DNA from 2 places in the Actinomadura vinacea genome. Region 1 is predicted to be linked to the other one. Evidence: riboswitches for the same ligand, from Rfam matches in the RefSeq annotation. Region 1 holds a riboswitch; the other holds the start of a gene.

Region 1 (3,401 bases):
GTCGCGGTCCAGGACGCTGACCTCCAGCTGCCAGTCGCCGCGGGGCAGCGCGACGCCGGAGCCGTCGGTCGGGACGGCGTCGGGCGAGTGCGCGATCCGGACCCCGTAGCGGCGGACCTCGTCCTCGTCGTCCGACAGCCGCCGCGCCCGCAGGGTGCGCAGCCCCAGGCGCTCCAGCGCGGCGACGACCGCCAGGCCCGGCGGCCGCGGGTTCGGCGTGCCGACGGCGTAGAGCGTGCCGTGGCCGATGGCGCGGCCCAGGAAGTAGGTGGCGGCCAGCGCGGCGACCGAGGCGTAGGCGGCGGTGAGCCCGGTCAGCGCGGCCAGCCCGATCATCGTCCAGGTGACGGCCTGCCAGCGGGCGCGGCCGGCCATCCCGACCGCGGTGACGAACGCGATCACCGGGGCGATGTCGGTGTGCACCGGCGCGGTCTCGGTGCCGCCCCAGATCAGCGAGTCCAGCACCCCGCCGGGCGCGGAGGAGATCACCAGGTCGTCCAGCAGGACGGTCACGGCGAACGCGATCACCGCGGCCAGCAGCCCGATCGCGACCCGCACCCCGTCCTTGTGGAACAGGCGCTCCACCGCGAACGCCACCGGCACCGCCAGCACCCCGAAGCTGGACACCAGCGTGGCCAGCGTCAGCAGGAAGCGCGGCGCGTGCGCGGTGCCCTGGGTGATGTCGGTCTGCAGGCCGTGCGTGGTCTGCTGGGCGAAGGCGAACAAGACCAGCAGCATCACCGCCACCAGCCCCGCCACCGAGGCGGCGAACCGGATCGCGTCGGAGGGCCGCCGGATGCGGTCCGGGCGCGGCGGCTCGTCGACGGGCACGGCCGTGGCGGCGGCCGGGCCGGGCCGAACCGACTCGTCCTTGTGCTCTTCCCGGTGGGTCTGTGTCACGCCCACACCGCCGTCCGGACCTGTCACTGCGATCGGCGTCCCCGGACCGGCGTCGTGCGGTCGAGCACGGTGCCCGGTCCGTCCGCTCTCACGTTCAAGGTGATTCGTACCCTCCTGGCCCCCGCGGCCCCCATTTTCCGGGGCCGTCGCCGGGCCCCGCCGAGAACCGGCGCCGCCCGCGCCGTGACCCGCCGCCCGGCCGAGCGTTCGCACAAGCGCTTGCACGGTCGGGTCCCGTCCCCGTGAGATGTGGGTATCGTACTGGTCCGTAGCCCCCCGGGATCAACGGCCCGGGGCCGGTGGCCGACCGCTTTCCGGCACGCCCGCCGCCCGTGCCCCCGCCCCGTCGCGATCGTTCCGGCGGCGGGTTGGATAGAGTTTCATGGAGAACGCCGTCGACCCTGTGCGGGAGAGATCCCACGCAACCAGTGTGGGGCGCCGAAGGGGCAACCCTCCCCGGAACCTCTCAGGCAAAAGGACCGCGCGGGCGAGGCACCTCTGGAGAGCAGGCGCCGTTCCCCGGTGGGGGAACGGGGTCTCACCGAAGGGGAAAGCCCGGGACGCGGGCGAATCTCTCAGGTGCCGATGACAGAGGGGGAGACGGCCGCCGGCCGCGGTGCGCATCGCGGTACCGGTGGCGCCTGAGCGACCGCGAAAGCCCAGGAGGCTCCCCAGCATGACCGCCCAGTACTTCGCCCCCGTGGCCTCGCCGCAGCACCCCCGGTCCGCGTTCGCGGACCGGCACATCGGGCCCGCGCCGGCCGACCAGGACCGGATGCTGGCGGCCATCGGCTACTCCGGCGCCGAGGCCCTGATCGACGACGCGGTGCCCGCCGCGATCCGCACCGACCGGCCGCTCGACCTGCCGCCCGCGCTGAGCGAGACCGCCGCGCTGGAGCGGCTGCGCGAACTGGCGTCCCGCAACACCGTGCTGACCTCGATGATCGGCCTCGGCTACCACGGCACGATCACTCCCGGCGTGATCCTGCGCAACGTCCTGGAGAACCCGGGCTGGTACACCGCTTACACCCCGTACCAGCCGGAGATCTCGCAGGGCCGGCTCGAGGCGCTGCTGAACTTCCAGACCGTGGTGAGCGACCTGACCGGGCTGCCGGTCGCCAACGCCTCCATGCTGGACGAGGGCACCGCCGCCGCCGAGGCCATGGCGCTGGCGCACCGCGCGTCCAGGCGCAAGGAGCCGGGCACGTTCCTGGTGGACGCCGACGCGCTCCCGCAGACGATCGAGGTCATCCGCACCCGCGCCGTCCCGCTGGGCATCGAGGTCGCCACCGCCGACCTGGGCGGGGGGCTGCCCGACGGCGACTTCTTCGGCGTGCTACTGCAGTACCCGGGGGCCTCGGGGGCGGTGCGCGACCTGGAGCCGGTGGCCGCGCAGGCGCACGAGCGCGGCGCCCAGGTCGTGGTCGCGGCCGACCTGCTCGCCCTGACCCTGCTGCGGCCGCCGGGCGAGTCCGGCGCCGACATCGTGGTCGGGTCGGCGCAGCGGTTCGGCGTCCCGTACGGCTACGGCGGCCCGCACGCCGGCTACATGGCGGTGCGCGAGGGCATCCAGCGGCAGCTGCCCGGACGCCTGGTCGGCGTCTCGGTCGACGCCGACGGCGCGGCCGCCTACCGGCTGGCGCTGCAGACCCGCGAGCAGCACATCCGCCGCGAGAAGGCCACCAGCAACATCTGCACGGCGCAGGTGCTGCTGGCGGTGATGGCGAGCATGTACGCCGTCTACCACGGGCCGGAGGGGCTGGCCGCGATCGCCCAGCGCGTCCACCGGCACGCCCGCGGCCTGGCCGCCGGGCTGCGCGAGGCGCCCGGCGTCGAGGTCGTGCACGACCGCTTCTTCGACACCGTGCTCGCCCGGGTCCCGGGCCGCGCGGCCGAGATCGTGGAGAAGGCCCGGCTGGGCGGGGTCAACCTGCGCCCGGTGGACGCCGACCACGTCGCCATCGCCTGCGACGAGACCACCACCGACGAGCACATCGGCGCGGTCGGGCGCGCGTTCGGCCTGGACGGCGCCCCACCGGCCGGCGCCCTGCCGGACGGTGCTCTGCCGGATGGTGTTCAGGGGGACGCCTTCGGCGAGCTGCGCCGCGAGAGCCCCTACCTCACCCACCCGGTCTTCCACCGGCACCGGTCCGAGACCGCCATGCTGCGCTACCTGCGCAGGCTGCAGGACAAGGACATCGCGCTGGACCGGTCGATGATCCCGCTCGGCTCCTGCACGATGAAGCTGAACGCCACCGCCGAGATGGAGCCCGTCACCTGGCCGGAGTTCGCGGACATCCACCCGTTCGCGCCGGTCGAGCAGGCCCGCGGCTACCTGGAGCTGATCGGCGAGCTGGAGGACCGGCTGGCGGAGATCACCGGGTACGCCAAGGTGTCGGTGCAGCCCAACGCCGGTTCGCAGGGCGAGCTGGCCGGGCTGCTGGCCATCCGCGGCTACCACGCCGCGCGCGGCGAGGGGCACCGGAACATCTGCCTGATCC
Region 2 (3,401 bases), on a different contig from region 1:
ATGCCGACGGCGAGGTTGAGGGAGCCGAGCAGGGCGATGAACATCGCGACCTTCTCGACGGTGGGGCTCTCGGAGGCGGCGATCTCCCCGCCGAGGCGGCTGACGCCGACCACGCCGATGGGGCCGTTGGGGTCGCGCTTCTCGTCGCCGAAGGCGGCGTTCCAGACGCCGACCATCTTCTGCGGCATCCGCAGCAGCGCCCCGGCGGTGTGCGCGGTCAGCTCGCCCATGTAGTCGGCGACGGCGACCGGGCCCTGGCGCTCGCGTTCCTGGAGCGGGGTGATGCCCAGGAACCCGACGTTGACCACCTTTTCGGTGTCGTTGAGGTCGTACATCTGGTTGCGGGTGACGGGCACCTGCAGTGCGACGGGCTTGCCGTCGCGCTGGACGGTGACGGCGACGGTGCGGCCGCCGGAGTCGCGGATCAGGCCCTGCAACTGGTCGTAGGAGCCGATCTTGCGGCCGTCGTAAGTGGTGATCCGGTCGCCGGCCTTGAGCCCGACGGAGGCGGCCGGGGTCGGGGTGTAGCCCTGCGGGCAGTCGGTGAGCTTGGAGCCGGCGGGGATCGCGCACTTGGCCACCGAGCCGATCACCGGCTGCGGGGTGGGGGTGCCGATGCCCATGAGCAGGATCCCGAAGAACATCACCGCGAGGATGAGGTTCATCGCGGGCCCGCCGAACATGATGAGCAGCTTCTGCCACCACTTCTTGGCGTAGAAGACGCGGTCCTCGTCGCCCGGGCGGATCTCCTCCAGCGACGCGCCGCGGGCGGACTCGATCAGGCTCTGCCACGGCCCGGTGCTGATCTGCCGGACCTCGCCGGGCCGGTCGCCCTTGCGCGGCGGCAGCATGCCGATCATGCGGACGTAGCCGCCGACCGGGATCCACTTGACGCCGTACTCGGTCTCGCCCTTGTGCCGGGACCACATCGTGGGGCCGAAGCCGACCATGAACTGCGGGGTCCGGACGCCGAAGAGCTTGGCGAAGGAGAAATGGCCCAGTTCATGCAGGGCGATCGACGCCAGCAGGCCGAAGAACAGGATCAGTACTCCCGCCAACCAGCCCATGCTCGCCCCGTCCCTCCGTGATCTCCAACGACCCGTTCAGGGTACGTGAATCCGGGCCTCTCGTGACCGTGGAGTTATGCACGCGTGGCCCTTGCGCACCCGCCGGTGGTACGGCGGGTGCGCCCCGTCCGGTTCAGCGGGGCGGGGCGCCGGCGGCTGGTCGGCGGGGTGCGGCCGCTGCTAGCCTGGCCACCAGCCGATGATCCCGCGCGGGAGAGTGCCCTGGCAGCCGGTCAGGGACGCCGAAGGAGCAAATCCTCCCCGGAACCTCTCAGGCCCAAGGACCGCGCGGGCCAGGCGACCTCTGGAAAGCGGGGACGCGACCGTCCCCCGCCGAAGGTGAAAGCCCTCCGCCCTCCGCGGGCGTGCGGGGTGAAGCTCTCAGGCGCCGCGACCGGCCGATGACAGAGGGGGAGGCACCGACCGCGCCCGGTGCGGGTGGGACGATTGGTTCCACGCGCCCGCGACGAAGGAGCCGACCCATGTCCAGCACAGCGCCCTCAGACCCGGGGGACGCCAGGAAGACGCCGCTGTACGACGTCCACCGGGCCCTCGGCGCGCACCTCGTCGACTTCGCCGGCTACCTGATGCCGCTGCGGTACGCGAGCGAGACCGCCGAGCACCGCGCGGTGCGGTCCGCCGCGGGGCTGTTCGATCTGTCCCACATGGGGGAGATCTTCGTGGACGGTCCGGAGGCGGCCGCGGCGCTCGACTACGCGCTGGTCGGCAACCTGTCCCCCATGGCCGTCGGCAAGGCCCGCTACACGATGATCTGCGGGGTCGACGGCGGGGTGCTGGACGACCTGATCGTCTACCGGCTGGCCGAGCAGACGTTCATGGTGGTGGCCAACGCCGCCAACGCCGCGACGGTGCTGGCCGCGCTGACCGAGCGGGCGGCGGGCTTCGCGGGGGCGCGGGTGGCCGACCGCTCCGGCGAGTACGCGCTGATCGCGCTGCAGGGGCCGGACGCGCAGGGGATCCTGTCCCGGTTCACCGCCGCCCCGCTGCCCGACCTCCGCTACTACGCGATCATGGCGGACGAGGTCGCGGGCGTCGACGCGCTGATCGCCCGTACCGGCTACACCGGCGAGGACGGCTTCGAGCTGTTCGTGTCGGCCGCGGACGCGGTGCCGCTGTGGAACGAGCTGGCGGCGGTCGAGGGGGTGACCCCGGCCGGGCTGTCGGCGCGGGACACGTTGCGGCTGGAGGCGGGCATGCCGCTGTACGGCAACGAGCTGACCGTCCAGACCAATCCGTACGAGGCGGGCCTGGGCAGGGTGGTCAAGCTGGATAAGCCCGGAGATTTCGTGGGAAAGGCCACGTTGGCCGCGCAGGCGCAGACCCCGCCAGGCCGTAGGCTCGTAGGGCTGGTCGCGCGCGGCCGCCGGGCGCCCCGCAAGGGGTACGAGGTCGTCATGTCCGACGGCACGCCGTGCGGGGTGGTGACGAGCGGCGCCCCGTCCCCCACACTGGGCACGCCGATCGCGATGGCCTACGTGGACATCGGGGTGGACGAGGACGGGCTCGCCGTCGACGTCCGCGGCCGCCGGGAGCCGGTCGACGTGGTCGCCCTGCCCTTCTACAAGCGTTCCTGAGACCTGGAGAGAGAAACCACCGTGAGCGTTCCGGAGCAGCTGCGCTACAGCGAAGAGCACGAATGGGTGTCGGGCCTCGGCACGGCCGAGGACGGCATCGTCACCGTCGGCATCACCGCGCACGCCGCCGACGCCCTCGGCGAGATCGTCTTCCTCGAACTGCAGCCCGGCGAGGGCGACCAGGTCGAGGCCGGCGAGCCGTGCGGCGAGGTCGAGTCCACCAAGTCGGTCAGCGACATCTACTCCCCGGTCAGCGGCGAGATCACCGCGATCAACACCTCGGTGATCGACGAGCCCAAGGTGATCAACGACGACCCGTACGGCGAGGGCTGGATCTTCAAGGTGCGGATCTCCGACGAGCCCGGCGACCTGCTGGACGCCGAGGCCTACGACAAGCTGATCGAGGAGTCCTGACCGTGTCGTTCAAGGACCCGCTGAACGAATCCCTGGCCGAGGCCGACCCGGAGGTCGCCCGCGCGGTGGCCGCCGAGCTGGACCGGCAGCAGTCCACGCTGGAGATGATCGCCTCGGAGAACTTCGCGCCGGCGTCGGTGCTGGAGGCCCAGGGGTCGGTCCTCACCAACAAGTACGCCGAGGGCTACCCGGGCAGGCGCTACTACGGCGGCTGCGAGTTCGTCGACATCACCGAGCAGCTGGCCATCGACCGCGCCAAGGAGCTGTTCGGCGCCGAGCACGCCAACGTGCAGCCGCACAGCGGCGCGCAGGCCAACACCGCGGT

The links. Region 1 has a riboswitch for glycine ahead of gcvP (aminomethyl-transferring glycine dehydrogenase). Riboswitches for the same ligand answer to the same signal wherever they lie in the genome.
Region 2: it holds a riboswitch for glycine, as region 1 does, so the genes downstream of both, gcvT (glycine cleavage system aminomethyltransferase GcvT) here and gcvP (aminomethyl-transferring glycine dehydrogenase) in region 1, are expected to answer to the same signal.

The regions. Positions count from the first base shown of each region.
Region 1 is NZ_BAAARW010000024.1:58,769-62,169, forward strand. Features, by position in the region: gene ABD340_RS31645 (flippase-like domain-containing protein) at 1-900, opposite strand, end outside; glycine riboswitch at 1,297-1,392, shown strand; glycine riboswitch at 1,393-1,502, shown strand; gene gcvP (aminomethyl-transferring glycine dehydrogenase) at 1,577-3,401, shown strand, end outside.
Region 2 is NZ_BAAARW010000020.1:759,114-762,514, forward strand. Features, by position in the region: gene ABD340_RS27940 (M50 family metallopeptidase) at 1-1,067, opposite strand, end outside; glycine riboswitch at 1,268-1,364, shown strand; glycine riboswitch at 1,369-1,478, shown strand; gene gcvT (glycine cleavage system aminomethyltransferase GcvT) at 1,550-2,662, shown strand; gene gcvH (glycine cleavage system protein GcvH) at 2,684-3,076, shown strand; gene ABD340_RS27955 (serine hydroxymethyltransferase) at 3,079-3,401, shown strand, end outside.